DNA from 4 places in the Saccharopolyspora sp. ASAGF58 genome. Region 2 is predicted to be linked to each of the others. Evidence: riboswitches for the same ligand, from Rfam matches in the RefSeq annotation. Region 2 holds a riboswitch; each other region holds the start of a gene.

The links. Region 2 has a riboswitch for cobalamin ahead of FDZ84_RS04720 (HoxN/HupN/NixA family nickel/cobalt transporter). Riboswitches for the same ligand answer to the same signal wherever they lie in the genome.
Region 1: another riboswitch for cobalamin. It lies ahead of metE (5-methyltetrahydropteroyltriglutamate--homocysteine S-methyltransferase); the one in region 2 lies ahead of FDZ84_RS04720 (HoxN/HupN/NixA family nickel/cobalt transporter).
Region 3: another riboswitch for cobalamin. It lies ahead of FDZ84_RS22125 (ABC transporter substrate-binding protein); the one in region 2 lies ahead of FDZ84_RS04720 (HoxN/HupN/NixA family nickel/cobalt transporter).
Region 4: another riboswitch for cobalamin. It lies ahead of FDZ84_RS18020 (ribonucleoside-diphosphate reductase subunit alpha); the one in region 2 lies ahead of FDZ84_RS04720 (HoxN/HupN/NixA family nickel/cobalt transporter).

Annotation. Positions count from the first base shown of each region.
Region 1 covers NZ_CP040605.1:6,876,529-6,884,394, reverse strand. Annotated here, with positions in the region: gene FDZ84_RS32380 (Ada metal-binding domain-containing protein) at 1-258, opposite strand, end outside; partial or broken gene FDZ84_RS32375 (2OG-Fe(II) oxygenase) at 258-473, opposite strand; gene FDZ84_RS32370 (methylated-DNA--[protein]-cysteine S-methyltransferase) at 464-1,081, opposite strand; gene FDZ84_RS32365 (RNA polymerase sigma factor) at 1,078-1,575, opposite strand; cobalamin riboswitch at 1,907-2,071, shown strand; partial or broken gene metE (5-methyltetrahydropteroyltriglutamate--homocysteine S-methyltransferase) at 2,223-4,498, shown strand; gene FDZ84_RS32355 (ABC transporter ATP-binding protein) at 4,549-6,330, opposite strand; gene FDZ84_RS32350 (MarR family winged helix-turn-helix transcriptional regulator) at 6,415-6,849, shown strand; gene FDZ84_RS32345 (hypothetical protein) at 7,263-7,457, shown strand; gene FDZ84_RS41210 (hypothetical protein) at 7,857-7,866, shown strand, end outside.
Region 2 covers NZ_CP040605.1:1,058,656-1,066,521, reverse strand. Annotated here, with positions in the region: gene cobJ (precorrin-3B C(17)-methyltransferase) at 1-961, shown strand, start outside; gene FDZ84_RS04735 (DUF362 domain-containing protein) at 951-1,133, shown strand; gene FDZ84_RS39925 (hypothetical protein) at 1,245-1,370, shown strand; gene FDZ84_RS04730 (pyridoxal-dependent decarboxylase) at 1,465-2,895, shown strand; gene FDZ84_RS04725 (DUF1876 domain-containing protein) at 3,040-3,309, opposite strand; cobalamin riboswitch at 3,769-3,893, shown strand; gene FDZ84_RS04720 (HoxN/HupN/NixA family nickel/cobalt transporter) at 3,971-5,023, shown strand; gene FDZ84_RS04715 (precorrin-8X methylmutase) at 5,020-5,700, shown strand; gene FDZ84_RS04710 (sirohydrochlorin chelatase) at 5,697-6,602, shown strand; gene cobA (uroporphyrinogen-III C-methyltransferase) at 6,583-7,791, shown strand.
Region 3 covers NZ_CP040605.1:4,610,027-4,617,892, forward strand. Annotated here, with positions in the region: gene FDZ84_RS22110 (DUF6223 family protein) at 1-150, shown strand, start outside; gene FDZ84_RS22115 (triacylglycerol lipase) at 288-1,292, opposite strand; gene FDZ84_RS22120 (citrate/2-methylcitrate synthase) at 1,790-2,071, shown strand; cobalamin riboswitch at 2,068-2,262, shown strand; gene FDZ84_RS22125 (ABC transporter substrate-binding protein) at 2,330-3,355, shown strand; gene FDZ84_RS22130 (iron ABC transporter permease) at 3,358-4,374, shown strand; gene FDZ84_RS22135 (ABC transporter ATP-binding protein) at 4,371-5,147, shown strand; gene FDZ84_RS22140 (hypothetical protein) at 5,636-7,018, opposite strand; gene FDZ84_RS22145 (LuxR C-terminal-related transcriptional regulator) at 7,158-7,574, shown strand; gene FDZ84_RS37885 (hypothetical protein) at 7,702-7,848, shown strand; gene FDZ84_RS22155 (diguanylate cyclase domain-containing protein) at 7,861-7,866, opposite strand, start outside.
Region 4 covers NZ_CP040605.1:3,764,843-3,772,708, reverse strand. Annotated here, with positions in the region: gene FDZ84_RS18030 (ABC transporter substrate-binding protein) at 1-779, shown strand, start outside; gene FDZ84_RS18025 (glycoside hydrolase family 3 protein) at 810-3,173, opposite strand; cobalamin riboswitch at 3,292-3,506, shown strand; gene FDZ84_RS18020 (ribonucleoside-diphosphate reductase subunit alpha) at 3,618-6,011, shown strand; gene FDZ84_RS18015 (ribonucleotide-diphosphate reductase subunit beta) at 6,157-7,233, shown strand; gene ilvD (dihydroxy-acid dehydratase) at 7,686-7,866, opposite strand, start outside.

The DNA.
Region 1 (7,866 bases), 2.2 Mb from region 2:
CCGATCGTGCGGGCCGTTCTTCCACTCCCGGTACCGATCGGGCAGGCACACCGCGCAGGGCCGGTAGCCGGCCGCACGTGCGGTGGCCTCGTCCGCGAAGAACACCCGGTGCGCCATGTAGCCTCCGTCGGCGATCGCGCGCAGCGCGGACGGGCAGTCGAGCCGCCCGTAGATCCTGCCGCGCCGGTATCCGCCGAGGCGACCTGGCGCGGCGCTTACGTACGGTCGCCCGTCGGCCCCGAGCAGCGTGTAGGTCATCAGGTCGCGTCGTGGAAGACCAGCCCCAGCGTGTGGCGCCGTCCGGAACGCACCGGCGAGACCCCATGCCGCACCGGAGACGCGGACCAGCCGCGCGCCGAGCGCACCGGCCGGTCGCGAGTGGTGAACGCCAGGCCGTGCCCCTGCGGGATCAGCGTTGCGGTGCCCCGGGACTGGGCGCGGGAGCGCTGCTCCACCAGCGTGCTCATGCTGCCTCCAGGTTCAGCAGGATTGCTTTGGCCTCCACGCCGCCGACGTATCCGCCCGAAGTGCCGTCCGAGCGCACGACGCGGTGGCACGGCACCACGACCGGCAGCGGGTTCGTCGCGCACGCGCTACCCACCGCGCGCACCGCCCTCGGGCTCCCTGCGACCGTGGCGACCTCGGCGTAGCTGGCGGTTCGGCCGTAGGCGATGTCGGGCAGGTGCGACAGCACGTTGAGCCGGAACCCGCGCGAGAGGCGCCAGTCCAGCGGCAGGTCGAAGGTGCGCCGCCGCCCGGAGAAGTACTGCTCGATCTGCCGGGCGACCTCGTCCAGCCGGTCCGGTGCCCGCAGGATGCGCGGGCTGATCGTCGCGGCCAGCGACGCCAGGACTTTGTCGTGCCCCTGACGGGCGAAGGCGACCCGCACCAGGCCGCGTTCGGTACCGGCCAGCAGCAGCTCGCCGACCGGAGTGTCCATCGTGCGGTAGGCGACGTCGAGCAGCCCTTCCCGCTTGGCCGCGTTCACCAGCTCGATGTGCAGCCGCTTGCTGGCGTCGAAGTCGATCGCCGGGAGCGCGTCGAACAGGTGCCTGTCGTCGTTTTCGTGGATCGTCATCATCGCGCTTCCCCTCCCACGCTCGTGGCATGTCTGTACGTCGTGCGCAGTGTCTTTATGCCGTCCGCCGCGGCCCGGCGGGCGGCATCGGTGCTGCCGCCGAGGATCGCGGCGATCTCGGCGTAGGGCAGGTCGGCCAGGTAGTGGTAGGCCACCGCCATGCGCTGCTTGGTGGGCAGCGCGCTCAGCGCCGCCCACAGGTCTCCGTCCCAGTCCTCCGGGCGGCCCGTGGTGCTGGGCCGCTCAGGCACGCGCTCGACCATCACCGGTCGGCGTGCCGTCGCCCGGGTGACGTCGACCGCCTTGCGGTGGGCGATCGTGACCAGCCAGGCCTCCACGTTCGCGTCTTCGGCGAGCTCCGGGTAGGCGCGCAGCGCGGCCAGGAACGTCTCGGACCAGGCGTCCTCGGCGTCGGCCGGTCCGAGCACGGCCCGGCACACTCGCAGCACCATCGGGCCGTACTCGTCAACGATCTGCTCGAACGGTTTCACTTTCACTCCCCGTAGACGGCCCGGCCCGTCGGAACGTGAGATGCGGATCCGGCCCACGCCGCGATCGTCACCCGCCCGGGGGCCCCGCCGGTCGCGCGCCGCGCCGGCCCGCGGCTCGGGCGTCGCGACCCCACGTGACGAGCCTCTCACCGACGGCGCGAGGGCGAGCCGGAAGGGCGTGTTCACCACGGAAGTCACCGGATGCGCGGTGGTCGTCCGGCACGGTCCGCGCATGCCCCGGGCCCTTGCCAACGGCTGCCCAGTCGGTAGCCTCCGTTGTGCTGGTGGTTCGTCCACCCGGATCGCGACGGGAGTCGTGGCCGCGGGCGGGCGAGGCAAGAGGGAATCCGGTGCGAATCCGGGACTGCCCCGCAGCGGTGAGTGGGAACGAACGCCGTCCCCGGTCCGAGACCGGGCACAGCACTGGGCATGCGTGCCTGGGAAGCGACGGCCAGTAGGAACCCCGGCGTCGGCCGGGACGTGCCCGCGAGTCCGAAGACCTGCCACCGGTGCGCGCACCCGGTGGTGCGCGCGGTCCGGGGTCTCGCGGGAGGACCTGGCGGACGACCGGTTCGCGCCGCGCGGCGTTGCCGGTTCGCCTGCGCCTTCCCAGACCTCGGGGCATCCGTCGTCGAGCTCGCGAGGAGAGGGCGTTGACCAGCAAGATCGGATCTACCGTACTCGGCTATCCCAGGATCGGCCCCAACCGGGAACTCAAGCGCGCGTTGGAGCGCTACTGGTCGTCCCGCATCGACGAGGCGGAACTGCGTGCGGTCGCGCGGGAACTGCGCGTCGACGCGTGGCGCGCGCTGCGGGACGCGGGCCTGGATTCGGTGCCGGGCAACACGTTCTCGTTCTACGACCAGGTGTTGGACACCGCGGTCACCTTCGGCGCGGTCCCGCCGCGCTTCGCCGGGCTCGGGTTGGGTCCGCTGGACACCTACTTCGCGATGGCGCGCGGGGTGGAATCCGCGCCGCCGCTGGAGATGACGAAGTGGTTCGACACCAACTACCACTACCTGGTGCCCGAGATCGGTCCGGACACGCGGTTCTCGCTGGCCGACCGCACGCCGGTGGAGCAGTACCGGGAGGCCGCGGCGGAGGGCGTGACCACCCGACCGGTGCTGGTCGGCCCGCTCACCTTCCTGCTGCTGGCCAAAGCCGCCGACGGGGCCCCCGAGTCGTTCCGGCCGCTGGATCGGCTCGACGGGCTGCTCGATGCTTACGCGGAGCTGCTGGGCGAACTGCGCCGGGCCGGTGTGGAGTGGGTGCAGCTGGACGAGCCAGCGTTCGCTGCGGACCGCACGCCGGACGAGCTCGATGCGCTGCGCGCCGCGTACCAGCGGCTCGGTGAACTGGAGGAGCGCCCGAACCTGCTGGTCGCGGGCTACTTCGGTGATCTCGGCGAGGCTCTGGGCGCGCTGGCGTCCAGCCCGGTCGAGGCGCTCGCCGTCGATCTCGTCGCCGGGAAGTCCACAGTGGCTTCGGTGTCGACGGTTCGGGGCCTGAGCGGCAAAACCCTGGTCGCCGGGCTCGTCGACGGGCGCAACGTCTGGCGCACCGATCTGGACAAGGCGCTTGCAACCGCAGCCACGCTGCTCGGCTCGGCCGACGAGGTAGCGGTCAGCACGTCGTGCTCGTTGCTCCACGTGCCCTACGACGTCGCGGCGGAAGCCGCCATCGATCCGCAGGTGAAGTCCTGGTTGGCGTTCGCCGCGCAGAAGGTTCGCGAGGTGGTCGTCCTCGGCCGTGCGCTGAGCGAGGGCCGCGACGCGGTGGCTGGTGAGCTGGCCGAGGCACGAGCCGCGATTGCCGACCGCGCCAGCGCGGACCGGGTCCGCAACCACCGCGTCCGGGCGCGGCTGCAGGCTCTGCGGCCGGAGTACTCGCAGCGCAGCGACTACGAGGCGAGGCGCGCCGCCCAGCAGAAGTCCTTGCGCCTGCCCGCATTGCCGACCACGACGATCGGTTCGTTCCCGCAGACCACGGACGTCCGCAAGGCGCGCGCCGCGTTGCGCTCCGGCCGCATCGACCAGGCGACCTACCGGCAGCGGATGCGGGACGAGATCGAGCGCGTCATCCGGCTGCAGGAGGAGATCGGGCTCGACGTCCTGGTGCACGGCGAACCCGAGCGCAACGACATGGTGCAGTATTTCGCCGAGAACCTGAACGGCTTCGCCAGCACCGACAACGGCTGGGTGCAGTCGTACGGATCGCGGTGCGTGCGGCCGCCGATCCTCTTCGGCGACGTTGCCCGCCCGAAACCGATCACTGTCGAGTGGACGAGTCACGCCCAGCGGTTGACCGAGAAACCGGTCAAGGGCATGCTCACCGGCCCGGTGACGATCCTGGCGTGGTCGTTCGTCCGCGACGACCAGCCGCTGGCGGACACCGCGAAGCAAGTCGCGCTGGCCATCCGGGACGAGGTGAACGACCTGGAAGCCGCCGGCATCCGGGTCGTCCAGGTCGACGAGCCCGCCTTGCGCGAACTGCTGCCCCTGCGCTCGGCACAGCACGCTGACTACCTGGACTGGGCGGTGACGTCGTTCCGGCTGGCGACCTGCGGCGTCGCCGAGTCCACCCAGATCCACACCCCCTGTGCTATTCGGAGTTCGGCGATGTGATCAACGCGATCGTGGCGCTGGACGCCGACGTCACCAGCATCGAGGCCGCCCGCTCGCGGATGGAGGTGCTGGCAGACCTCAACGCGGTCGGCTTCGGTCGCGGCGTCGGGCCCGGCGTTTACGACATCCACTCGCCGCGCGTGCCCGAGACCGCCGAGGTCGTGGATCTGTTGCGGGCCGCGCTCGCGGCCGTTCCGGCGGAGCGGTTGTGGGTCAATCCCGACTGCGGGCTGAAGACCCGCGGCTACGCCGAGGTCGAGGCGGCGCTGAAACACATGGTCGGGGCCATCGCCGAGCTGCGCTGACGGCGGACCCGCGGGCGGCGCGTGCGTCGAACAGGACTCCGGTCAGGTGTTCACGCGGCGGATGGGAGTTGGTCGTCGCGTCGGACCAGTGCCGCGTAGCGGCCGTCGGCGGCCAGCAGTTCGTCGTGCGTGCCGCGCTCCACGATCTGGCCGCCGTCGAGCACCACGATCTGGTCCGCGTGGCGCACGGTCGACAACCGGTGCGCGATCGTGATCGTGGTCCGGCCCGAGGACAGCTCGTCGAGAGCTTTCTGCACCGCGCGTTCGGTCCGGGTGTCCAAGGCGCTGGTGGCCTCGTCGAGGATCAGGATCGGCGGGTCGCGCAGGATCGTGCGGGCGATCGCGAGCCGCTGCTTCTCCCCGCCGGAGAACCTGTATCCGCGCTCGCCGACCAAGGTGTCGTAGCCGTCCGGCAGCTCGGCGATGTGGTCGTGGATCTTCGCCGCCTTCGCCGCGGCGACCAGTTGTTCGTCGGTGGCGTCGGGCTTGGCGAAGCGTAGGTTCTCGGCCACCGAGGCGTGCAGCAGGTAAGGCTCCTGGGAGACGACGCCGACCGCGGCGGCGAGCGTGTCGAAGCCGAGCTCGCGCACGTCGACACCGTCGATGCGCACCTGCCCGTCGGTGACGTCGTAGAGGCGCGGCACCAGGTAGCTGAGCGTTGTTTTTCCGGACCCGGTTTCGCCGACCACGGCGAGGCTGGTGCCGGCCGGCACGGTCACGTCGATTCCGGTGAGGGTTCCGTCGGTGCTCTCGGGAGAGTAGGCGAACGACACGTTCGCGAACCGCACTTCGCCCTCGATCGGCGACAGCCGCTCCGGCCGTTCCGGTTCGTCGATGTCGATCGGCAGGTCGAGGTATTCGAAGATGCGGCCGAACAGCGCCAGCGAGCTCTGCACGTCCACACCAGTGGACAGCAGCGACAGCGTCGGCCGGAACAGGGCCTGCTGCAAGGTTACGAAGGCGACCAGCGTGCCCAAGGTGATCAGCGGGACGCCGAAGGTGCTGGTGACGCCGGCCGCCCAGTAAATCAGCGCGGGCAGCGCGGTCATCACGATCTGGATGCTCGACATCCGCCACCGGCCCGCCATGCTGGAACTGACTTCGAGCCGGGCCAGCTCGGCCGACTCGGCGGCGAAAGCATCGGTGAGAGATTGCGCCCGGCCCATTGTGCGACCCAGCAGGATTCCGTTGACGGAAAGGGATTCCTGCACGCCGGCGGACATCGATGCGAGTTGACGCTGCCGCTTCGCGGTGATCCTCTTGCGTTCCCGGCCGATCCGGCGGCTGACCCACACGAACACCGGCAGTAGGGCCACCGACGCGATCGTCAGCCGCCAGTCCAACGCGACCATCGCAATCACGGTGGCCACCACGGTGGTGAGGTTGGAGACCAGCGAGGTGGCGGTGGACGTGACGGTGGCCTGCATGCCGCCGATGTCGTTGGCGATGCGGGATTGGATCTCGCCGGTTCGGGTGCGGGTGAAGAACGCCAGCGACATGCGTTGCAGCCGGGCGTAGACCGTGGAACGCAGGCCGTGCATCACGCTCTGCCCGACCTTGGTGGACAGGTACGTCTGCGCGACGTTGAACACGCTGGTCGCGACGGCCACGCCGATCATGCCGAGCACAAGTGCGGTCAGCAGGCCGAGCCGTTGCCGCGGGATGGCGACGTCGAGGACCTCGCGCAGCAGGAACGGCGACGCGACGGAGACCAGGGACGACGCGGCGACCAGCAGCGCGACGACCAGGAGCATGCTCCGGTGTGGGCGGAAGAGGCCGCCGATGCGGCGGAGCTGCGCGGGTGGGGGAGTGGTTTTCTCGGGCGCTGACATAGGCGGCTCCAGTGATGGCAGATGCGGAGACGCCTTCATATTTACCATAGCTCACTATTACTGTCACTCTGTTAAACTGGCCGGGTGGATGCCGGTGGTGAAGAAGAACGTCTCGGCGGGCTATTCCTGCGGCTCGCCAAGTCCGCGCACGTCCTGCAGCGGCGCGGTGCCGGGGATCTCGGGCTGACCCCGGCGCAGGCGCGTGCGCTGTCCGTGCTCGGCAGGTGTGAGACGCCGCCGCGCATGGCGGAGCTGGCGGAACTGCTGCACGTGGTGCCGCGAGCGGTGACGCCGATCGTCGACGCCCTCGAGGACGTGGGCTTGCTGCGGCGCGAGGTCGATCCCGGAAATCGCCGCTCCACCCTGCTGGAACTGACCGGGGAAGGCCGGAAGATGTGCAAGCGGCTGGCCGACATCCGCGCCCGCGCGGCGGCGCAGCTGTTTTCCCCGCTCACCGCCGAACAGCGGCAAACCCTGCTGGAACTGCTGGAAAAGGTCGACTCGGCGACGACGGGCTGACCGGCCGCGGCCGGACAAGACGGCCCGCGAGTCCGAACAGGACTCGTGGGCCGACGGTCGCTACGTCGAAGACGTCTACGTCGGCTGACACCGCCGGCGGCACCGCGGAGCTCCGCTCCGCCGTGCCGGGCGGGGTTCCTTCACGGGTGCCCGATTGCGTGGTGATGCCGACGAGCAGGCTGGTGAGGCCAGCACTTCCGGGTCAACGACCGGTGACCGCGCCGGTTACTGCGCCGGTTACTGCGCGAAATGGCGGGGAGGGGAGAGAGCCGTGATGGTGGCCATAGTGCGCACGTCGCGTGACCGTGGCAGTGGCGTTCCGTGTTCAGTCGCCATCGGAGGTCGCCTGATCGTGCAGAACTCGGCGGGAGCCGCGAGGATCTGGGGAACCGACGAGGAAAGGCGGAACCGGCATGGATGAGGAGACCCGCCACCGGCTGACGGAGGTGCGTTCGCTGGCCGAGGAACTGCACCCCGAGCAGATCGAGGCCGAGATCGGCCGCGCGCGGGTCGAGGCGTACCAGGAGGGCATGCGGTTCGCCGCCGACTACGTCGAGCACGGACCGCGGCGCAGCGAGCGCGCGGACATCCCGCTGCCCCGGAGCTGAGTGCTCCACAGTGGATTCTTGAGGGGCAGGGCACCTCTCCCTTGCTCAGGGAAATCGCGCCGGGGCTGCCAATCGGTGTGGTTCGCGGCTCGGCCTGTGTTGGGAAGAGGCAGCCTGGGGTTCTCGATCTCCGCGAGTCACAGTCTCTTGTGGATCGTTCCGGCGGCAAGGGGCGGATTCCCGGAGCAGGCTTGCCCGGACTGGTGGAGTGCGGCTCCGCTCCGGGGCGACGAGATGGAGCCGGACGCTGTTCGTTGGAGTGCCCGGCTCGATAACGTCGATGGGTTTCAGCGCCGGGACTCCGTGTTGGGGATGCCGTGGAATGCCCCGCGCAGGGCGAGGGAGCTCGCACCGCGGGTGGCCCAGAACGCCACGGCGATGTAGAGGACCTGTTCCGGAATGCGCTGCC
Region 2 (7,866 bases):
GGAGCTGTCGCTGCTGACCTATCCGGCGGGCGCGCTGGCCGGTGTCGAGGTGCCCAACCCCAGCGAGGTGGTGCGCGCCGAGGTCGGCACGCCCTCCGTCGCGGAGGCATCCGCGCTGCACGCGGCCGCCCGGCTGGGCGCCGGGGCGCCCGTCGAGCTGGTGGTGCCGAAGATCAAGGGCGACAACGTGACCGTCGCCGCCGCCCGCATCCGGCCGCGCGGTCGACTGGCCATCATCGGCATCGGCCCGGGCGCGCCCGACCTGCGAGCCCCGCGCGCCGACGTCGAGCTGCGCCGCGCCTCCGTGGTCGTCGGTCTGGACCAGTACCTCGACCAGGTGCGGCACCTGCTGCGCCCCGGCACCGAGGTGCGCGCCACCGGGCTCGGCGCCGAGGAGGCCCGCGCCGCCGAGGCGGTGGAGCTGGCCCGGGCGGGGCGCGCGGTGGCGCTGATCGGCTCCGGTGACGCCGGGGTGTACGCGATGGCCAGCCCGGCGCTGGAGAAGGCCGGCGTCGACATCGAGGTCGTCGGCGTGCCGGGGGTGACGGCGGCGCTGGCGGCGTCCGCGCTGCTGGGCGCGCCGCTGGGCCACGACCACGCGCTGATCAGCCTGTCCGACCTGCACACGCCGTGGGAGATCATCGAGCGACGCGTCCGGGCGGCGGCCGAGGGCGACCTAGTGGTGTGCTTCTACAACCCGCGTTCGGGGCAGCGGCACTGGCAGCTCGGCCGGGCCCTGGAGATCCTGGCGGAGCACCGCCCGGTGACCACGCCGGTCGGCGCGGTCCGCCAGGCCAGCCGTGCCGGGCAGCGGGTGTGGTGCGCCCCGATCGGCGAATTCGACCCGGCCGAGGTGGACATGTTCACCACGGTGCTCGTCGGCTCCTCGCAGTCCAGCGTGGTCGGTGGTCGGATGGTGACGCCCCGGGGCTACCGGTGGATGGCGGCGGATGCCCGCTGACCCGCTGGTGATCTCGACGGCCTGCACGGCGTGCGGGGCCTGCCTCCTGACCTGCCCGGTGCACGCCCTCCGCCCGGCCCGGGGCCGCCCGGTGGTCCTGGCGGACCGCTGCACGGCCTGCGGGGAATGCGTCGAGATCTGCCCGGCGGATGCCATCGACCTGCTCCGCTGATCGCGTTCGTTGGTTCGTTTAGGCGAGATCGCTTTCGAACAGCCGGGCCGCCATCGCCGGATTCGGCTGGACGACCTGTTGGCGTACCGCGAGCGCGCTCGACGTGCCCGCGTGGCAGGGTTGGCTGAAGCGGCAGGGCTGGACGAAAAGGTCCGGGTGTCCGAGGCGGCGGGCCACTATGGCCTCCCGACCGACGCGCGTGTCGGGCGGTTGTCCGAATCGGAGCAGGAAGACTGAGCCAAGACGGATGATTCGCCCTCCTCTGCCGCGGCTTCTTCGTCCCTGGCTTCGGGTGCGGGGGCGTGCTTAGCTGGCTGTGATGAGTGGCCACATGTCGCCGGAGGAGTTCCGGGCGTTCGGTCGGCAGGTCGTCGACTGGATCGCCGACTACTACGCCGGTGTCGAGAAGCATCCGGTTCGGTCGCAGGTGCGGCCCGGTGAGGTCCGGTCGCAGCTCCCGGCGCATCCGCCCGAGCAGGGCGAGCCGTTCGAGCGGGTGCTGAGCGACCTCGACGCGGTGCTGATGCCGGGCGTGACGCACTGGCAGCACCCGAACTTCTTCGCCTACTTCCCGGCCAACGCCACCGGCCCGTCGATCCTCGGTGACCTGCTCTCCAGCGGGCTCGGCGTGCAGGGCATGGTCTGGGCGACCAGTCCCGCGTGCACCGAGCTGGAGACTGTGGTCGTGGACTGGATGGCCGAGCTGCTGGGCCTTCCCGAGCACTTCCGGACCGATGCCGTCGGCGGCGGGGTGATCCAGGACTCCGCCTCCAGCGCTGCGCTGGTCGCCTGCCTAGCGGCGTTGCAGCGGGTCAGCGACGGCCAGGTCGCGAGCCGGGGCATCACCCGGCGCCACATGCTCTATGTCTCCACGCACACCCATTCGTCCCTGGAGCGCGCGGCGCGGATGGTCGGCATCGGCGCGGACAACGTCCGGATCGTCGACGTCGACCCGGACTCGCTCGGCATGGACCCGAAGCACCTCGACGCCCTGATCGCCGAGGACCTCGCCGCCGGCGCGGTGCCCACACTCGTGTGCGCGACGATCGGCACCACCTCGACGACCGCGATCGATCCGGTCCGTGAGGTCGGCGACGTGTGCCGGGCGCGTGGGGTCTGGCTGCACGTGGACGCGGCGTACGCGGGTGTTGCCGCGGTGTGCCCGGAGCTGCGCTGGATCAACGACGGCGTCGCCGAGTTCGCCGATTCCTACTGCACCAACGCGCACAAGTGGCTGTTGACCAACTTCGACTGCAGCCTGCTGTGGATGGCCGACCGGCGGCCCATGATCGACGCGCTGTCGATCCTGCCCGAGTACCTGCGCAACCCGGCGACCGCGTCCGGTGAGGTGATCGACTACCGGGACTGGCAGGTGCCGCTGGGTCGCCGGTTCCGGGCGTTGAAGCTGTGGTCGGTGCTGCGCTGGTACGGCGCGGAAGGGCTGCGCGAGCACATCCGCACCACCGTCGGCCTCGCCCAGGAGTTCGCTGGCTGGGTCCGCGACGACCCACGCTTCGAGCTGCTGGAGCCGCACCCGCTGGGCCTGGTCTGCTTCCGGCCGCTGTTCCCCGAACTATCCACAGAGGACGCTGGTGATCGGGTCCACCGGCTGATGGAATCGCTGAACGAGTCGGGGGAGCTGTACCTGACCCACACCAAGGTGGGCGGCGGGACGCTGCTGCGGCTCGCGGTCGGTTCGCCGCAGACCGAGCGGCGTCACGTGCTGGCGGCCTGGAAGCGGATCCAGGAGGCGGTGGGCTGACCTGCCCGCGAGCAGCGCATAGCCGATCGGCACGAACACGTGCGTCGGCGCGGGCCAGCCACCCGCGATCGCGGCACTCGTGATCGCGCTGCGGACGACGTGAAGGGCGCCCCCGGACCGCCGAAGGTGCCCTTCACCTGTGCGTCAGGCGGGCAGGTGCACGCGGCGGTGCAGGCGGTCGCCGATGTCCTGCGCCGCGTTGTCCAGTAGCTTGTGCGCCAGCTCGAACAGGGCGCGGGCGATCGCGATCTCGTCGCCGATCTGCGGTACCTCCGGGTCGTCCGGGTGGCGCCGCGCCGTGCCGTGGCCGTGCAGCGCCTGACCGCCCGGAGTGGTGAAACCGACGTCGGCGGTGGTCTTCGCGCCCGCCTCCACGACCTGCAGGTTCAACGTGATGGTGTGGGTCTCGTTCATGGTCGCCTGCTTCCTACTCGTTGCTGTTACTTGTTCGAGCAGGACATTTCGCTCTCCGCCGTACCACTGGTGCACGGCTGGAGTCCAGGCTGGGCAGTCTCAGCCGATCGGCCATCGTTCCGCGAGCTGCGGTGATGGCTACGTCCCGATCTTTTGCCAGGGACCCCGAACGAACGGTTCACCAGCCTTGGCTGATACGTGTGATCCTTGGGTCCTGAACGGGCCGTTGCCGGGAGCATCCCGACGCCTGGCAGCCTACTCGATCTCTCCCGTTTTTGATCAGATAAGCCCAGGAAAACCGGGCTCTCAAGGTCGCCGTAGCCCAAGCATGCGCTGGCCGACCGGAACGGCGAAAGAGTCGAATTCACCCATTTGGGTATCCGCTGGCCGGATCGGTGATCGACCTCACGGGGTTTGACCTTGGGTGGTGGGCAAGGAAAGATACGGCCGCCGACAGTGCAGGAACCCGGTGCGAATCCGGGACGGTCCCGCCACTGTGACCGGGGAGTGGGCCCCACTCGTTGCCACGGCTGCCAGCAGCTGGAAGGCAGGGGAACCGCGTCGATCCGGGAGTCAGGAGACTGCGCGTCGGCCCCGCGTCGCGCCGCGACGCGCGGACACCGAGCCCCTCGGGCGGGAAACCCAGGAGGTCGGAGATCCCATGTCTTGGGATACCGAAGCGAGTCGGCCGCAGGCCGGTTGGGGCGCCGCCGAGCGCCGGAAAGCAGCGGTCGTACTGGCCGCCGTCGGAGTGCTCCACCTAGCGGGCTGGAGCGCCTACCTGTTGCAACAAGAATCGTTCAGCGCGGTCGGCGGGCTGGCCGCCGCCGGGACGACGGCGTACCTGCTCGGCCTGCGCCACGGGTTCGACGCGGATCACGTCGCGGTGATCGACGACGCGACGAGGCTGCTGATGCAGCGCGGCCGCCGACCGGTGTCGACCGGCATGTGGTTCGCGCTCGGGCACGCCAGCGTCGTGCTGTTCCTCGCCGCCGCGATCGCCTTCATTGCCGGACCCGCTGCGCAGCAGTGGGCCGAGCAGGCCGGAGTGCAGGTCGCCACCGTCGTGGACCTGATCGTGGTCGCCGTGCTGAGCTCGTTGGCGGTGCTCAACGCGCTGGTGCTGCGCGACGCCCTGCGGTTGCTGCGCCGCGCCCGCCGCGGCGCGGTCGACGAGGCCGAGGTCGAGCTGGTGCTGGGGCGGCGCGGCCTGCTCGCCCGGCTGCTGCGCGGGCGGATGCGCGGCGTCGGCCGCTCCTGGCACCTGTTCGGCATCGGGCTGTTGTTCGGGCTCGGCATGCAGACGGCCACCGAGATCACGGTGCTGGCCATGGTGTCGCCGACCGAACACCAGTCCGCCATCGCGGTGCTGAGCCTGCCGCTGCTGTTCGCCGCCGGAATGTGCACAGTGGACAGCGTGGACGGGATGCTGATGTCCCGCGCCTACACTTGGTCGCTGGCGCGGCCCCTGCGGCGGCTGTGGGTGAACGTGACCACCACGGCCCTGACCGTCGTGCTGGCCGCCGTGATCGCCTTCATCGTCCTCTGTGGACTGCTGGCGGAGCACGGGTTGTCGTTCCTGGACGGGATCGCGGCCGTGAGCGACCAGTTCGAACTGCTCGGCTACATCACGCTCGGGCTGTTCCTGGCGGTCTGGGGCGGGGCGGCGCTGTGGTGGCACCTCAAATCCCGGAAGGAGCCCGAAGTCGAATGAGCGGCGGTTTCGCACCAGCAGGGGAGAGCGGTGGCACTCCAGCCGGGGAGAGCGGTGGCACTCCAGCCGACCGCACCGTGCACCCGATCGAGACCGAGTCCTACCGGATCATGCGGTCCAGGGCCGATTTCGCCCACTTCCCGCCGCTGGCCAGGGCGGTCGTCGAGCGCGTCGTGCACACCACCGCCGACCCGAGCTGGACCGGCGAGGTCGTCGCCGGCGAAACTGCGTTGCGGGCCGGCCGCGCGGCGCTGCTCGACGGCGCGCCGCTGATCACCGACGTGCGCATGGTCGCGGCCGGGATCACCGCGCGCCCGGCCGAAATCGGCCTGGACCGCCCCGGTGTCGCCGAGTTCGCCGCGACCGCCGGCCTGACCCGATCCGCCGCGGGCATCCGGCTGGCCGCCGAAGAGCACCCCGACGGCGCGGTGTGGGCCATCGGCAACGCCCCGACCGCGCTGTTCGAGCTGATCCGCCTCGCCGAGACCGGCCGGCTCAGCCCGGCGCTCGTCGTCGGCGTCCCGGTCGGCTTCGTCGGCGCGGTCGACGCCAAGGCCGCGCTGCGGCGCAGCGGCCTACCGGCCGTGACCACCCTGACCGAACGCGGCGGTGCGGCCATCGCCGCCGCCGCGATCAATGCCCTCCTCTACTGGGCAGAACCTGGAGGTAACCGGTGACCGAACCGCTGCTGGTCGTGGGCCACGGCACGGTGGACGAAAGCGGTGTGACGGAGTTCCACGCCTTCCTCGACCGCCTGCGCACCCGGATGTCGGCCGCAGGCGTCGACATCGCAGGCGGGTTCATCGAGCTGTCCGCCCCCGCGGTCACCGAAGCCTGGAGCGAGCTCACCGCCCGCGGCCACCGCCGGATGGCCGCCGTGCCGCTCGTGCTCGTCGCCGCCGGGCACGGCAAGGGCGACATCCCGGCCGCGCTGGAACGCGAAGTCCGCCGCCACCCCGGCACGTCGTTCGTGTTCGGCCGCCCGCTCGGACCGCACCCGATCCTCCTGGAACTGCTCGCCGAACGGATCGAGGCCGTGGTGCCGCGCGCCGACTGGCCCGACACCGCCGTGGTGCTCGTCGGCCGCGGTTCCACCGACCCCGACGCCAACGCCGAAGTGTGCAAGGTCTCACGGCTCTTGCAGGAGACCTGCGGCTTCGACACGGTAGAAACCGCGTTCATCTCCCTGGCACCACCGGACGTCGCCGGTGGGCTGGAACGGGCTCGCAGGCTCGGGGCGAAGCGGATCGTGGTCGCCCCGTACTTCCTGTTCGACGGCGTGCTTCCGCAGCGCGTGGTCGACCAGGCACGCGAGTACGCGAGCTCCGCGCCGGACATCGACGTCCGCGTCGCCGGATACCTGGGAGACTGCGACGCCCTGGTAGATCTCGTCGTGGAGCGCTACCACGAGGCCCTGCACGGCGACATCCGGATGAACTGCGACACCTGCGCCTACCGGGTGCTGCTGCCGGGGTTCGAGGACAAATTGGGCGCACCGCAGACACCGCACCACCACCCCGACGATCCGACCGGACACGGTCACGGACACGGACACGCACATGGCCACACAACCCGATAAGCACTACCTCGCCGGACTCGACCTCACCGGGCGCCGAGTCGTCGTGATCGGCGCGGGCACCGTCGCGCAGCGGCGACTACCCCGGCTGATCAGCGCCGGAGCAACGGTCGAGGTGATCGCCCCGGGGGCGACCCCGGCGGTGGAGGCCCTGGCCGACGCCGGGGAGATCACCTGGAGCCGGCGCGGGTACCGCGACGGCGACCTCGACGGAGCCTGGTACGCGGTGGCAGCCGCGTCCGACGACGCGGTGAACGCCGCGGTCGGCGCGGAAGCGCAGCGGCGCCGCGTGTTCTGCGTGCGGTCGGACCGCGCGACCGAAGGGAGCGCGGTGACGCCCGCAGTGGCGGAGCACGACGGGCTGCTGCTCGGAGTGCTCGCCGGCGGCAAGCCGCGGCGGAGTGCGGCGGTGCGCGACGCGCTGCTGGAGGCGCTGCAGGCGGGAGTCGCCGACGAGCACGCCGAGCCGCCGGAGCCGGGCGTGGCGCTGGTCGGCGGCGGCCCGGGGGCGCCGGACCTGATCACGGTGCGCGGGCGCCGCCTGCTGGCCAAGGCGGACATGGTGATCACCGATCACCTCGCGCCGCGGGAGCTGCTGGAGGAGTTGGGTCCGCACGTCGAGGTCGTCGACGCCTCCAAGATCCCCTACGGCCGGGCCGCAAACCAGGAGGTCATCAACAGCACGTTGATCGACAACGCGCGGGCGGGCAAGTTCGTGGTGCGCCTGAAGGGCGGCGACCCGTACGTCTTCGGTCGCGGTTTCGAGGAACTGCTGGCGTGCGCCGAAGCCGGCGTGCCGGTCACGGTCGTGCCCGGTGTGACCAGCGCCTTCGCAGCCCCGGCGGTCGCCGACGTGCCGGTGACGCATCGGGGAGTCGCCCACGAGGTGGTGGTCGTCTCGGGGCACGTCGCGCCCGACGACGAACGTTGCCTGGTGGACTGGACGGCGCTGGCGCGGCTGCGCGGCACCCTCGTGCTGCTCATGGCGGTGCAGCGCATCGAGGCCTTCGCGGACGTCTTGATCAAGAACGGCCGCCCGGCGGACACCCCGGTGGCGGTGGTCCAGGAAGGCACGACCAGCACCCAGCGCTCCCTGCGAACCACCCTCGCAGCGGTCGCCGAAGAAGTCCGGGCCCACGACATCAAGCCCCCGGCGGTGGTCGTCATCGGCCCGGTCGCAGCCCTGAAATAGGGAGCTCTCGGATCGGGTGGAGGCGGGTAGTGGTGACCAGGTGAGCGGGACGTCGGTCAGCTGAGCACGACGACT
Region 3 (7,866 bases), 3.6 Mb from region 2:
ACCGCCGACGGCGGCCCCGGCACCGGCAATGGAATCGTCGGGGGCTACCTGGCCCTGGTGCTGGGGCTGGTCGCCATGGTCCTTGGCGGGCTGGCTCGGGCCAGCTCCCGCCGCACCGCTGACCGGTCAAATCCGAGTGTTCAGGCCTGATCGTCGTACCGGTGAGCCAACGGGCGTGCATCGCAACGATGCGATCCAGGCCGCAGCGGGAGTGTGACCGTGGTGCGGAAATCGGGCCCGCACCACGGTCGGTTGTAACCGCGGTCGGTCGTCACCGCGGTCGGTCGTCATCGCGGTAGGTCGTCGCCCTTGTAGGTGACTGCCTTGAAGGCCACCTTCAGTGGGGACCAGCCGTTCTCGGTGGTGTAGGGGCCGCCGTCCGCCCCGTGGTGCCAGTAGCGGAGGCAGTAACCGCCCGCACCGGTCAGCTGCCGGAGGTTGGCGTGGCTGACGTTCGGGTCCGAGCATTCGTCGACGCCGTTGTCGTTCAGATCCTCGTCGTAACCGTACTTCTGGTGCGCGAAGTAGCCCTTGTCGATGCCGGAGTAGTACGACACGGTTTCGTCTTCCAGCGAGCTGACGAGGCTCCAGTCGATCCCGGCGGCCCACGGATCGTCCAAGCCGCGGTCGTTGCGGCCGGGCGCGGACTCGTGCAGCTTGTCGATGAAACCCGACCCGCCTTCGCCCGCCGGGGTCATTTGGTTCCACTGCCGGGTGCACTTGTCGTCGGGATCCGCATCGGGATTGCGGCACCCGTTGATCAGCCCCTGGTGCGGGGTGCCGAGCGTGACTATGTCCTCCACCGCCACTCTGGGTGGGAAGCCGCTCCAGCCCTCGCGGGTGCCGAGCACCGCGACGCGGGTGATCAGGCCGCCCATCGAGTGCGCGACGATGTCGACCTCCTCACCCTTGCTGGTGTACTCCGCGTAGATGTAGTTGGCGAAGTCCTTGGCGATTTCCTGGATGGGCCGCTCGCGGTCGGCCTGACCGTCGCCGATCACGTCATCGCAGAATGCCCGGTCGCCCTCGTAGTAGCCGATCGTCCGCATCGAGGAACGATCCCGGCCGCCCGCTTCCTGGTAGTATTCGAGGGCTTTGTCCCAGGTCGACCCGTTGCAGTTGGTGGGGGGATCCGGGTTGTAGCCGTGCACCAGCAGCATCGTCTTCTGTTCCGCGGCCGGCCCGATCTCACGACCGTCCAGTCCGGACGCCTGCACCGTCGCCGGTGCGCTGAGGGCGAGCCCCGCGGCGGCGATCGTGGCGACCGCCCCGCGCCATCGTCGGTTGATCATCAAGCACACTCCCGTCGGTCGGGTTTCGACGCGGGGCCCCTGGCAGCACCCCGCGTCCGGCCGACATCGCGAGCCGCTCGCACCGCACAGCCCCAGAGGGCTGGTCGCCCTCGGCATCGACACCCCCGGCCAGCGGACGCCTGATGTCGGTCCCGCCGACACTAGGCAAACCGACTCGACATTCGTGGGAGAACGCGACGGGTTAGCTCCCCTGGAGCAGCCGGTTGGCCCGCTCGGCGGACATGACGCTGGAGCAGCAACCCGCACCCTGCTGCGGCTGGCAATGCACGCCGCGGAGACCGGCTTGGCCACCATCGCCGAGCGCGGCGGCGCGATCTGGTCGACCGGATGCAGGACCTTCCCCCTCCAGAACCCTTTCCCGGATAAACCCCGAATCATTCGACCGTTCCGAATTCCGCAGCGGGGACAATCATGCCCACCTGCAGCAAGAAGGTCCACAAGGGACTGCCCGGGGTCGTCGCCGGGATTACATCTCCATGGTCAACCCGGACAGCAACTGGCTGACCTACCGCGGCCACCCGGTCGAGGACCTGGCCACCCGATGCTCGTTCGAGGAGGTCGCCCAGCTGCTCTGGCACGGAATTGCCCACCGTCGCGGAACTCGCCGGGGCAGAACGCGTTCGCGGGCGGCGCCACCATGTGGATGGAGGTATATCCGATCGCCCGGGAAACACGCCCGACGCTCGGCACCACGGCAGCCGCACGCGGCGCGACCGTGCGAGATCTCTCACATCGGTCGCGCAACGTCGGGCGGTTAGGGTGTGAGCGAATCAGTCGTACCCGGTGTACGGGTCAGGGAATCCGGTCGGAATCCGGAGCTGACGCGCAGCGGTAGGGGTGATGGACGGGGCGGCCCACGAGCGGGCCGGACCACTGGGCACCCGCCTGGGAAGGTTCTCCGTCCAGCAGAACCCGAGCCCGAAGACCTGCTGGTTCCCGGTCGGCGCAGGTCCAGCGCGCCAACCGGTCGGCGAATTGGCGGCTCCGCGTACGAGCCCGAGCTAAGGATGCGGACGATGCTGTTCCCCGCGCGGTTTCGCGCGTCTCGGCCAGGGCACCAGACCCTGTTCGCAGGCGTGCTGGCCATTGCCCTCTGCGGCTGTTCGGCGCCCCCGGCCGACGAGCGCGCCGGTGGCGAACCCGTCTCGATGCGCAACTGCGGTCAGGACGTCGTCGTCGAAGCGCCGCCGCAACGAGCTGTCAGCCTCAACCAGAGCACGACCGAGATCATGCTCTCCCTGGGGTTGCAGGACCGGATGGTCGGCACCGCGACCTGGACCGACCCAGTCGCACCGCACCTCGCCGCCGCGAACGAGCAGGTGCCCCGGCTGGCGGAGAACGCCCCGTCGTTCGAGAGCGTGCTCGCGACTGAGCCGGACATCGTCCTCGGCGCCTACCAAGCGGTCTTCACCGACTCGATGGTCGCCTCCCGCGAACGCTTCGAAGAGCTGGGCGTACCAACCTACCTCTCGCCCAGCAACTGCCTCCCGGAGGAAGCGCCGCTGGGCGAGCCGACCGAACTGGCGGACATCTACCGCGAGGTCCAAGAGATCGCCACGATCTTCGGGGTGCAGGACCGCGGTGCGGCGCTGGTCGCCGACATGTGCGCACGGGTCGCTGCTGCGCAGGCGCGTGTCGCGGATCTGCCCTCCCGGCAAGAGCAATCGGTGCTGTTCTGGTTCGCGCGAACCGAAGCGCCTTACGTGGCAGGTAGAACCGGATCCCCGGGGATCATGACGCGCGCGCTGGGAGTGCGCAACGCCTACGACGACGTCGCGTCGATGTGGCCGCAGGTCGGTTGGGAGGACGTACTCAGCCGCAACCCGACGCTGCTCGTGCTGGGCGACCTCACCCGGGATCAGGAAGGCGACGGCCTCCAGTCCAAGATCAACTTTCTGCGCACCGATCCCGCAGTGTCCCAATTGGACGTCGTGCGCGGCGAGAACTGGATCCCCATGTCCGGCACCGCGTTGAACACCAGCATGCGAACCGTGGACGGGATCGAGGCGCTCGCCGACAAGCTCGTCGCCGTGGAGCGGTAGTGGTGCGTCAGGTCCGCGCCGCCTGGCTGGTCGGCGGCGCCCTGCCGGTGCTCGTGGTGTCGATCGCCTTCGTGATCACCATCGGGCCTGCCGACATCTCGGTCGCAGAGGTCGCCGAAGTGGTCCGCGCCAAGCTGGGACTGGGCACCACCGGCGTTTCCCGGATCACGCAGGGAATCGTGTGGGAGTTGCGCCTGCCGCGGGCGCTGCTGGCCGCGATCTGTGGCGCGGGGCTGGGCGTGTGCGGGGCGGTCCTGCAGTCGATGTTGCGGAATCCGCTGGCGGATCCCTTCCTGCTGGGGATTTCGGCGGGAGCGTCCACCGGCGCGGTGGCGATCGCGGTGCTCGGGGTCGGTGCCGGGACGATCGGGCTGGCTGCCGGGGCGTTCGGCGGTGCCATGGTCGCGTTCGCGCTCGTGATGGGGCTGTCGGCGTTGGCAGGCGGCGGGACCAGCCGGGTGATCCTCGCCGGTGTCGCCGGCAGCCAGCTGTTCTCGGCGCTGACCTCCTACATCGTGATGACCTCCGCCGACGCCCAGCAGACCCAGGGCGTGCTGTTCTGGCTCCTCGGTTCGCTCGCCGGAGCGCGGTGGGACGACGTCGCGCTGGCCGGCATCGTTTGCGCGGTGGGGCTGTTGCTCTGCCAGTCGCAGGCCGGCTCGCTCGACGCGTTCGCCTTCGGTCGCGATTCCGCCGCTTCGCTGGGCATCTCGGTGGCGCGAGTTCGCGGGCTGCTGCTGGTGGGAACCGCGCTGCTGACCGCGACGCTGGTGGCCACCTCGGGTGCTATCGGTTTCGTCGGGCTCGTGCTCCCGCAAGCCGCCCGGTTCCTGGTAGGTACCCGACACCGCGCCCTGCTGCCGACCACCGCAGTGCTCGGCGCGGTCCTGCTGGTCTGGGTCGATGCACTGGCCGGAACCGTGGCCGCGCCGCAGGAAGTGCCCGTCGGTGTCGTCACGGCGCTGGTCGGAGTGCCCGCCTTCGCGTTCCTGTTGATCCGGAGGAGAGGCATGCCATGAGCCTGCGCGCCCTGGACGTGTCGTGGTCACGCGGTGGCGCGGCAATCGTGAACGGGATACGCGTTGAGGTCGAACCCGGCTCGACCCTCGGATTGCTGGGCCCCAACGGATCTGGGAAGTCCTCGCTGCTGCGGTTGCTCGCCGGTCTGCGCCAACCGTCCTCGGGGAGGGTCCTCGTCGACGACGTGGACATCACGGGCATCGGCCGCCGCGCCCTCGCCCGCCGGATCGCCCTGGTCGACCAGGAATCCACCACCGAGCTCGACATCACCGTCACCGAAGTGGTTTCCCTCGGTCGCACGCCGCACCGCAGTTCGTGGGGCACCGCACGGGACACCGACGCGGAGGCAGTGCGTCGGGCACTCATGCACGCTGACCTCGAAGCGCTGGCCGACCGGCGTTGGCACACCCTTTCCGGCGGCGAACGCCAACGCGTCCAGATCGCCCGCGCGCTCGCGCAGCAGCCAACGGAACTGCTGTTGGACGAGCCGACCAACCACCTCGACATCGCCCACCAGTTCGCGCTCCTGGAATTGGTCCGCCGACTGCCGGTGACAGCGGTAGTGGCGCTGCACGACCTGAACCTGGCCGCAACCTTCTGCGACGGGCTGGTCGTCCTCCAGCGCGGTGCGGTCGTAGCGGCGGGCAGCCCCGCCGAAGTCCTCACCGAGGACCTGGTCCGAACGGTCTACGGCGTGGAATGCGCCATCACCAAGCCGAATCCGGAAGGCCCACCGCACATCCGATTCACCGGCACGGCCACACACGCGTGATCCCGCGGGCCCCGGAAGCCGTCGCCACGGGCGAGAGCGACAGCTATCGCCGAACTTTGCGGTGCACGCAGGCCGCACGTCCTGCAGGGCCGCGATGATGACCGCAATGTGTGCTGGACCGGGTCGCTACGACCGGTGGCCTGCTAGGGAAGCCATTTCTGTCGCCATTTCAGGCGCCGTGATTCATCAGCCATGCGGCTTCTCGCGTGTGGCACCGTGGCCGCGCCAAGCGGTAGCTTCCATCGCTGCCAGTTCTGCGTCCGATCCTGTACCGCGCCCCGTATTCCCGCTGACTCGGCAATCGAGGTTCCCGGCCAGCCGGTGCTGCCGACCGGGAGCACCGCATGCCCGACGAACCTGCGGCCGATGCCAGGTCGGTGTCGGCGTTGGAGCGCCGCCGCCTGGAATCGGTGGCGCACCAGCAGCGGGCGGAGTCACTCATACCGAACCGGACCCGGCCAGCTGAGGCGTTGGGCTCACCCCAGGTGCTACGGGCGGGTGAAGGCCTTGCGGATGGGGCCGCCGCGAACGTGCTGTTGAGCACCTGCTGCTGTTGGCTTGCTGGTTCGCCTGCGCTGGTCGTGGGCCCGGATGGCTTTGCGCAGCACCCGCCACAGGTCTGAGACTTCTTGGCTGGCTTCGAGGTCGGCGCCGCTGGCCACGTACTGCGCCATGGCCAATGTGGTGCCGCTGAACTCGTGTCCGCCGACGCCGCCGTAGTGCTTCAGGGCGGCCAGCGCTGCCATCGTCCGCGAGTCCCGCAGCCGGGCCCGGGTCACCTGCGCCGCTTCGGGCCCGATGGCCTCGGGCTCCATCTCCACCAGCGACCGCAGCCACTGGATCAACCCGGCGTCGGTGGCGGTCAGGAACTCGACACCCTCGATCAACCGCTCGTGCAAAATGGCCTTTTGGGTTGCGCGCACGGGGCCGTCCTCGCCGCGGAGCCGTGGTGCCGCCGGCCCGATCTCGTACAGCGCGTCCAAGGACTGCTCGGCTTTGGACTCGGCCCGGATCTCGTTCAACCGTTCCAGCGCTCGATGAGCGCGCCGTCGCGCGTCGGTGGCACGGGCCTGCTGCAGGGCTTCCAGCTGTACCTGTGATGCCGACTTGCGTTTTTCCCGCACGTCGTAGGCACCGAGCGCGGCTTGCCGTGCGTCCCATTCCTCATAGGACAGAACCGGGATGGGTGGGCGTTTCGGCAGGTGGTTGCTGGTGTAGGTCCAGGTCGCCAGCCGGGCCTGCAGTGCCTCGCCGAGAGCTTTCCGGGGATCCGGCTCGAATGGGGCCGCCCGGTGCGTTCTGCCCGAGACTTTCAGCGCGTGCAGCAGACAGTTCACGCTCCAGCCGGCCCGGAAGAACGGTGCGGTCAGCTCCCGCAGCTCGGTGTCGCTGATCTGCTCGTCGAGCCACCGCATCGCCGCGCGGAGCCGTTTGACCGCTGCGGCCACCTGGTCCCAGGTCTCCGGCGGGACCGTTCGCGGCCACTGGTGGTGTACCCGGGACCGGGTTTCGTCCCGCTGCTGTTCGCTCGAGGTCGTCGCTACCGCGCCGGTGCCTTCGCCGGCCTCCACCGGCGGCGCCACCGGTATGCCCTGGCTGTCGCGCCACTGGTTGAGCAGGTACCGCACCAGGTCGGTGCGCTTGGCGGTGCTGACCTGCTTCTGTGGTGACCCGTCGGGGCGATCGTGCAGTGCCTGGACCAGCGCATCGACACACCAGCCCGCTGAGAAGAAGACTTCAAGCTCGGGGACCAGTCGCTCGGGTGCGACGTTGCGCCACCGTTCCATGCTGATGAGCGTCTGCGTGGCTTGCAGCTGGGCGTGCGGGCTTTGCGGGACGATCCGCGTGTGCCAGGCCTCCTGCTCGGACATGCAGCCAACGTACCGAATGGGAACGGGTGAGCACGCAACGACGGCAGAGCCAGACAGCTCTCTCACGCCCGCCGCACCTGAAGACTCCTAGTTCCCCTGTCCTCGGGTGAGGACACTGAGGGCCTGGCCCTGTGAGCGGTTGACCGGGGAGCACGAGGGTCTCGGGGGCCTGGTGCTGACGACGTTCCTGGACGAGAAGCTCGTTGTCGACGCCGTGCACCGCACTGCCTGTGGTTACGTGGTCAAGGACGTCGACACCACCGAGCTGGTCCGCGCGATCCGCGCGGTGGCCCGCAAGGAGTGCGCGTTCGACTCGCGCTCGGCCGCGACGATGGTGCACTCGATGTACAACCGCTCCACCGCACCGGAACTGACCGAACGCGAGCTGGGTGTGCTCCGGCTGATGGCCACCGGGTCGAGCAACCGGCACGTCGGCGGCCAGCTCTACATCTCCGAGACGACGGTGAAGTTCCACGTGCGCAACATCATGCGCAAGCTGGATGTCTCCACCCGCGCGGAAGCCGTCTACGAAGCAAGCAAGCGTGGGCTCATCTGACCGTGGATCTTGACCTGTTTGCCGTGTCGATCAAGGTGTGGTGCCACGATCAACAGCAACGGCCCCTCCCAACAGTGCTCAAGGACCGACACGCCCATTAGGCGGAGTCGATGACGAGTCAGCCGCCGTGGTGCTCGTCGACCTTGTAGGGCAGTCCGGTGCCGGTCCCCAGCCGGTGCAGTTCGGCGGTGTCGAAGGTGCGCAGGTGCCCGTAGACGGCCGTCGGTTCGGCTTCGAACGGTTGGGGCGAGAGCGCCGGACGGTCATCAAGTGATGGCGTCGTGTGTTATGC
Region 4 (7,866 bases), 2.7 Mb from region 2:
AGCGCGTCGTCGTGCTCGACACCGGGGAGCTCGACGCGGTGCTGGCGCTGGGAATCAAGCCCGTCGGCACCGTGCTGCCGGACGCCAACAAGGCCCTGCAGCCGTACCTGGCCGAGAAGGCCGGCAACATCGAGATCGTCGGCACCATCGGCTCGCCGAACCTGGAGAAGATCGCCGCGCTCAAGCCCGACCTGATCCTCTCCAGCAAGGTGCGCGACGACCAGAACTACGACGCGCTGAGCAAGATCGCGCCGACGGTGTTCGCCGAGAAGGTCGGCAAGACCTGGAAGCAGAACTTCCTGCTCGACGCCGATGCGCTGGGCAAGAAGGCCGAGGCACAGCAGATCCTCGACGCCTACCAGCAACGCGCCGCCGACATCGGTAAGCAGGCCGGCGACCCCGCCGCCCGCAAGATCAGCATGCTGCGGTTCATCCCCGGCGACATCCGCCTGTACGGCAAGGACTCGTTCATCGGCACGATCCTGGCCGACGCGGGCTTCGGCCGCCCCGACAACCAGCAGACCGACCAGACCTTCACCAAGATCAGCCGCGAGCAGATCTCCCAGGCCGACGGCGACCAGCTGTTCTACGCCGCCTACGGCGAAAGCGCCAAGCAGCAGCTGGCCGACGTGGTCAACTCCGTGCAGTGGACGACGCTCGGCGTCGTGAAGAACGGCAAGGCCGTCGAGGTGCACGACGACACCTGGTTCCTCGGCCTCGGCCCCATCGCGGCCAACCTGGTCCTGGACGACCTGCAGAAGGCCTTCCCGCAGCAGTGACCGAGCGAAGAGCCCGTGGGTCCGCCGGACTCACGGGCTCTTCGCTGCGCGAATCCGCAGGTCCCCGGCGCTGCGCCCCACCGCGAACTCACCGCCCGGCTCGACGTCCACCACCACCGACACCTCGGCTCCCGCCTCGGCCTCGGCGACGGCGAACCCCGCCAGCCGCAACGGCTCCGCCGTGTACACCTGCACGACCTCGCGTCCCGCTCGGTCGCCGGTGTTGCGAAGCTTCACCCGCACGACCTCGCCTTCGGCGACGGCCGCCAGGTACTCCCAGGCCGTGTACCCGAGCCCGTGTCCGAAGTGGAACGCCGGATTGACGCCCCGATCCTGGTAAGCGCGGTAGCCGACCAGGGTTCCCTCGGTGTAGTGCAGTTCGCCGTCCACCGGCTGCACGCCGGGCAGCGGCACCGGGACGTCGCCCAGTTCGGCCGGGAAGGTGGTCGGCAACCTGCCGCCGGGTTCTGCCCGGCCCAGCAGCACGTCGGCCAGCGCGTCCCCGTACTCCTGGCTGCCGAACCACGTCCACAGCACCGCGCGGACGTCGGACGCCCAGGGCATCAGCACCGGCGACCCGGCGTTGACCACCACGACCGTGTTCGGGTTCACCGCGGCAACCTTGCGTACCAGCTCGTTCTGGGCGCCCGGCAGGTCCAGCGAGACGCGATCGCGGCCCTCGGTCTCGACCTCGTCGTTGGTGCCAACCACGACGACCGCGACGTCGGAGTCGCGGGCGATCGCCAGCGCGGCGGCGAGTTCGCTCGCGTCGTCCCACTCCTGCGCTCGGTGCCCGATCCCGACCGCCACCAGCGCGTCGGGGCGCTGCGGGGTGAACTCGACGGTCATGTTTGCCCGGCCGTCGGCGTCCAAGTCCGACTCGACGAGCACGACGTTGAACCGCTGCTCGGGCGGTTCCAGCATGCCGCCCAGCGGGTCGTCGATCCCGTTGGTGCGCACCACGTCCGCAGCCAGCACCTCCCGGCCGGAGAGCTCGACGCGGAAGCGCCCGGTGCCGTTCACCCCGAACACGTGCTCGCCGAGATCGAGTTGGAGCTTCCCCTGCAACCGCAACGCCTTCGCCCCGGGCGGCAGGCCGCCGAGCCACATCAGCCGCTCGGTTCCGCGCAGCTCGCTGTCGAGGACTTCTCCCTTGTCACCGAGGTATTCGACCCGGATACCGGTGCCCTCGCCGGCCGGGTCAGCAACCTCCTCGCGCGGGATCACGTCCAGCAACCGCCGATGCCGCACACCGCGCTGGTAAACCACATCCGCGTCGGGCAGCGCCGCGCGCAATCCATCCAGCGGAGTCACCACGTGCGGCGGGCTAACGTGCGACGACCCGCCTCCCTGCACCACCGGGATGGTGGCGTTCTCACCGATCACCGCGACCTTGGCGACCATCGGGCCGATCGGCAGCAGCGGCGCATCATCGACGATCTCGTTGCGCAACAACACGAATCCCTGCGTCGCGAGCCGCCGGATGACCGGCCTGGCCTCCCCCGAAGGCCCGCCGCCGGGTTCGGAATCTTCGAAAGCACCTACCCGATCGGCCAACCGCAGCACCCGCAGGACCTTGTCGTCGAGAACTTCTTCCGGGACCTTGCGCCGCGCCACGGCCGCTGCGAGTTTCCCGTCGCTCCACGGGCTTTTCGGGCCGGGCATGGCCAGGTCGAGGCCGCCGAGCGCCGCCGCCTCCAGCGAGCGGGTGGCAAACCAGTCCGACATGAGCATCCCGTCCCACGCCCACTCGCCCTTGAGGACATCGTTCACCAGAGCGGAATTCTCGGTCATCGTGCGCCCGTTCACCGAGTTGTAGGCGGCCATCATCGCCCACGGCGAAGCCTTCGCCACGATCCGCTCGAACGGCTTGAGGTAGATCTCGCGCAGCGCCTGCTCGTCGACCACCGCGTCGTAGCTCAGCCGCTCGGTTTCGCTGTCGTTGGCGACGTAGTGCTTCGGAGTCGCGGCCACCCCGCGCGACTGGATGCCCGCGACGACCTCGGCACCGATCTCGGCGATCAGCAGCGGATCCTCCGAGAAGTTCTCGAAATTCCTGCCCCCGAAAGGACTTCGGTGCACGTTGATCGTCGGCGCCAGCACCACGTGCACACCCCTGCGGCGCGCCTCGTCGCCGAACACCTCACCCGCGGTGCGCGCCGCCGCCCGATCCCAGGTCGCCGCCAGCGCGGACGCCACCGGGAACAGCAACGACGTGTCGCGCTCGTCCCATGCCGTGCCGCGCACCCCGTTCGGCCCGTCGGAGAGCACCAACGACCGCAGCCCGATCTTCGGCATCGGGTGCAGGGTCCAGAGGTCGGCACCGGTCAGCAACCGCGCCTTCTCTGCCGCTGTCAACTCCGAAACCAACGACAGGAGTTTCGCCTCGTCCACCGCTACCCCTTTTCGCCGACCTCCGGCCGCCAAGTCTCGACCACCTCGCCCGCACTGTCGACCAGGACCACGACACTCCGTTATCTGCCCATCCGATCACTCCCCGAACCCAACATGTAGTGTGTCGCTCGCTGGTGGTTCACCGGAGGCGTCCGGTGAGGCAAGAGGGAACCCGGTGCGAATCCGGGACTGCCCCGCAGCGGTGAACGGGAACGAACGTCGTGACCCGGCTGCCTGACGGCAGCGGGTAGAGCACTGGGCGAGCAGCCTGGGAAGCCACGACCAGTAGGCCGCCCGTGAGTCCGAAGACCTGCCGCCGGTGCACGCTGCGAAGCGTGCTGTCCGGGACTTCGAGGGCGGGTCCGCGTGGACGACCAGCGGCTCCTGCCGCCGTGTCTCCTCGCGCGCCGTCGTGGTCCGCCGAGCTCGCGAGGGAGAGAGCCCGTGACGGCGACACTCAACGACTGGACCCGCGTGTCCACTGTGGTCCACCACGCCTGCGCCGGACTGCCCGGCGTGTCGGCCGATGCCGTGCTCGAAGAGGTGCGGCGCACCGGCTACGCCGGTATCAGCGACGACGAGCTCTCGCTGGCCCAGGTCATGGCGGCACGCACGCTCATCGAGACCGAGCCGAACTATTCGCAGGTCACGGCCCGCCTCTTGCTGGACCGGATGCGCCGCGAGGCGCTGAGCTTCCTGGGCGAGCCGCAGGAGGCCGACCAGGAGCAGATGCGCGACCACTACCCGGCGTACTTCGCCGACTACGTGCGCCGCGGTGTCGAGCTGGAGCGGCTCGACCCGGAACTGGGCTCCTTCGACCTCGACCGGCTGGGCCGCGCCCTGGTGCCGGAACGCGACCTGACCTTCGGCTTTCTCGGCCTGCAGACTCTCTACGACCGCTACTTCCTGCACGAAGACGGCGCCCGCTTCGAGCTGCCGCAGGCGTTCTTCATGCGGGTCGCGATGGGCCTGGCGCTGCGCGAGGACGACCGCGAGGCGCGGGCGATCGAGTTCTACCACCTGCTGTCGACGTTCGACTTCATGTGCTCGACCCCGACCCTGTTCAACGCCGGCACCACCCGGCCGCAGCTGTCCTCCTGCTTCCTGACCACTGTGGACGACGACCTGTCCGGGATCTTCCACTCCATCAGCAACAACGCGCGGCTGTCGAAGTACGCGGGCGGACTGGGCAACGACTGGACGCCGGTGCGTGGCATCGGCGCCCACATCAACGGCACCAACGGCAAGTCCCAGGGTGTGGTGCCATTCCTGAAGATCGCCAACGACACCGCCGTGGCGGTCAACCAGGGCGGCCGGCGCAAGGGCGCGGTGTGCGCATACCTGGAGACCTGGCACATCGACGTCGAGGAGTTCCTCGACCTGCGCAAGAACACCGGCGACGACCGCCGCCGCACCCACGACATGAACACCGCGAACTGGGTGCCCGACGAGTTCCTGCGCCGCGTCGAGGCCGATGAGCAGTGGACGCTGTTCTCCCCGGATGAGACGCCTGACCTGCACGACCTCTACGGCAAGGCGTTCGCCGAGCGCTACCGCGCCTACGAGCAGGCCGCCGACCGCGGCGAGATCCGCGTGTTCCGCCGGGTGCGCGCGGTGGAGCTGTGGCGGCGGATGCTGACGATGCTCTTCGAGACCGGCCACCCCTGGATCACCTTCAAGGACCCGTGCAACCTGCGGTCGCCGCAGCAGCACAGCGGGGTCGTGCACTCCTCCAACCTGTGCACCGAGATCACCCTGAACACCAGCACCGACGAGGTGGCGGTGTGCAACCTCGGGTCGATCAACCTGGCCCGGCACGTCGACGCCGACGGCATCGACGCCGCGAAGCTGGAGCGCACCACGCGCACCGCCGTGCGAATGCTGGACAACGTCATCGACATCAACTTCTACACGATCCCCGAGGCACGCCGGTCCAACCTGCGGCACCGGCCGATCGGGCTGGGCCTCATGGGCTTCGCGGACGCGCTGTTCGCGCAGCGCATCCCGGTTTCGTCGGAGGCCGCCGTCGAGTTCGCCGACCGCAGCATGGAGCAGATCAGCTACCACGCGATCGCCGCGTCCAGCGAGCTCGCGGCCGATCGGGGTCGGTACGAGTCCTTCGACGGATCGCTGTGGAACCAGGGAGTCCTGCCCATCGACTCGCTCGACCTGCTCGCCGACGCCCGCGGCGGCGACGTCGACCTGGACCGCTCGTCCACCCTGGACTGGGAGGCGCTGCGTGAGCGGGTGCGCACCGTCGGGATGCGCAACTCCAACGTGATGGCCATCGCCCCGACCGCCACGATCTCCAACATCTGCGGCGTGAACCAGTCCATCGAGCCGGTCTACCGCAACCTGTACGTCAAGGCGAACATGTCCGGCGACTTCACCGTGGTCAACCCGCACCTGGTCGCCGACCTGAAGCAGGCCGGGCTGTGGGACGAGGCGATGATCGCCGACCTCAAGTTCCACGACGGCAGCCTGCTGCCGATCGAGCGGATCCCACAGCAGTTCAAGGAGCTCTACGCCACCGCGTTCGAGATCGAGCCGCGCTGGCTGGTGGAGGCGGCGGCACGCCGGCAGAAATGGATCGACCAGGCGCAGTCGCTGAACCTCTACGTCTCCCGGCCCAGCGGCCGAACGCTCGACGAGCTCTACCGCCTCGCCTGGCGGAAGGGCCTCAAGACCACGTACTACCTGCGCTCCACGAGCGCGACCCACGTGGAGAAGAGCACCCTGCGCGGCACCGACGGCAAGCTCAACGCCGTCCCGACGGCGCCGACCGCCACCGGCGCTGCTTGCTCGGTCGAAGACCCCGACTGCGAAGCCTGCCAGTAACACCCCACCCGGGTCACGCCGCAATTTCAATGGAAATCGAATCGCCGATTTCCATTGAAATTGCGGCACCCCGAGGCCGGGTCCCAGTCAAGTCCTGTTCGACGCGCGGACTCGACCTGCGCGATTTCCCTTGGAGCAACACAGCATGACGTCCCTGCAGTCCCCATCCTCGGCCGCCGGGCTCGGCGAGATCGACCGCGCCGGTGGGCGCGTCGACGTCGGAGACAAGGCGATGATCAACGCCCGTGCCGACGTCAACCAACTGCTCCCCCTCAAGTACGGGTGGGCCTGGGAGAAGTACCTCGCGGGCTGCAACAACCACTGGATGCCCACCGAGATCTCGATGCAGGCCGACATCGCGCTGTGGAAGTCCACCGACGGCCTCAGCGACGACGAACGCCTGCTGCTCAAACGCAACCTCGGCTTCTTCGCCACCGCCGAATCCCTGGTGGCCAACAACATCGTCCTCGCCGTCTACCGGCACATCACCAACCCCGAATGCCGCCAGTACCTGCTGCGGCAGGCCTTCGAGGAGGCCGTGCACACCCACACCTTCCAGTACATCTGTGAAAGCCTCGGCCTCGACGAGGGCGAGCTGTTCAACATGTACCGGGAGATCCCGTCGATCGCCGATAAGGACGCCTGGGCGCTGCAGTACACGCGCAGCCTGGAAGACCCGGACTTCACCACCGGCAGCACCGAAACCGACCAGGCCTTCCTCCGCGACCTCGTCGCCTTCTACGTGATCTTCGAAGGCATGTGGTTCTACACCGGGTTCGCGCAGATCCTCGCGCTGGGCCGGCGGAACAAGATGGTCGGCATCGCCGAGCAGTACCAGTACATCCTGCGTGACGAATCGATCCACCTGAACTTCGGCATCGACTGCATCAACCAGATCAAGCTGGAAAACCCGCACCTGTGGACCGAGGAATTCCAGGCCGAGATCCGGCAGATGCTCACCGAAGCCTGTGAGCTGGAAATCGCCTACGGTCGCGACACGATGCCCCGCGGCATCCTCGGCATCAACGCCGGCCTCTGCGCCCAGTACATGCACTTCATCACCAACCGGCGCTGCGCCCAGCTCGGCCTGGAACCGGTCTTCCCGGAAGCCGACAACCCCTTCCCGTGGATGTCGGAGGCCATGGACCTGAAGAAGGAGAAGAACTTCTTCGAAACCCGGGTCATCGAATACCAGTCCGGCGGCTCCCTCCAGTGGGACTGACTCCCCGACCGACCAGGTGAAGCGAACGGCCTGTTCACGCCATTAGGGGCGGAGTGAACAGGCCGTTCGCTTCAATTGTGATCACTCCCACCCGTCGACGATGTAGCAACCCGCCGCATTCAGGCCCCCGCCCCGCCGGCACGTGGCCTAACGTCGGGTGATGATCACACCGGCTGAGGGGAGGGAAATGTGATCATCTGAGGATTCCGGAGCACCGTCCAACGGCTGGCCGGCCTGCTGCTCGTCTGCCCGGGCTGCCGCGGGACGGACGCGACGACCCTCAACAAGGGTGTCCCGAAGTTCACGCTGTCCTTCGTCCCGCTATTCCCGGCCAGCACCCGGTACACGCTGACCTACACATGGTGCGGCACGATGTCTCCGATCAGCAAGGATGAGGCGGAACAGCTCCAGGCCCAGGCACCGCCGCAACCCAGCAGGGCCTGCGGTCTTGATCACGAGCAAACCGCTCCTTCCGACGCGGAGCCGACCAGCTTCGCATACTTGCCGAGCACGCCTTTGCGGAGAAGCGGCGCCGGTGGGGACCAGTGCTCGCGGCGCCGCACGAGTTCATCGCCGTCGACGAGCAGGTCCAGGGTGCGGTTGGTGAGGTCGAGGCGGATCGGGTCGCCGTCC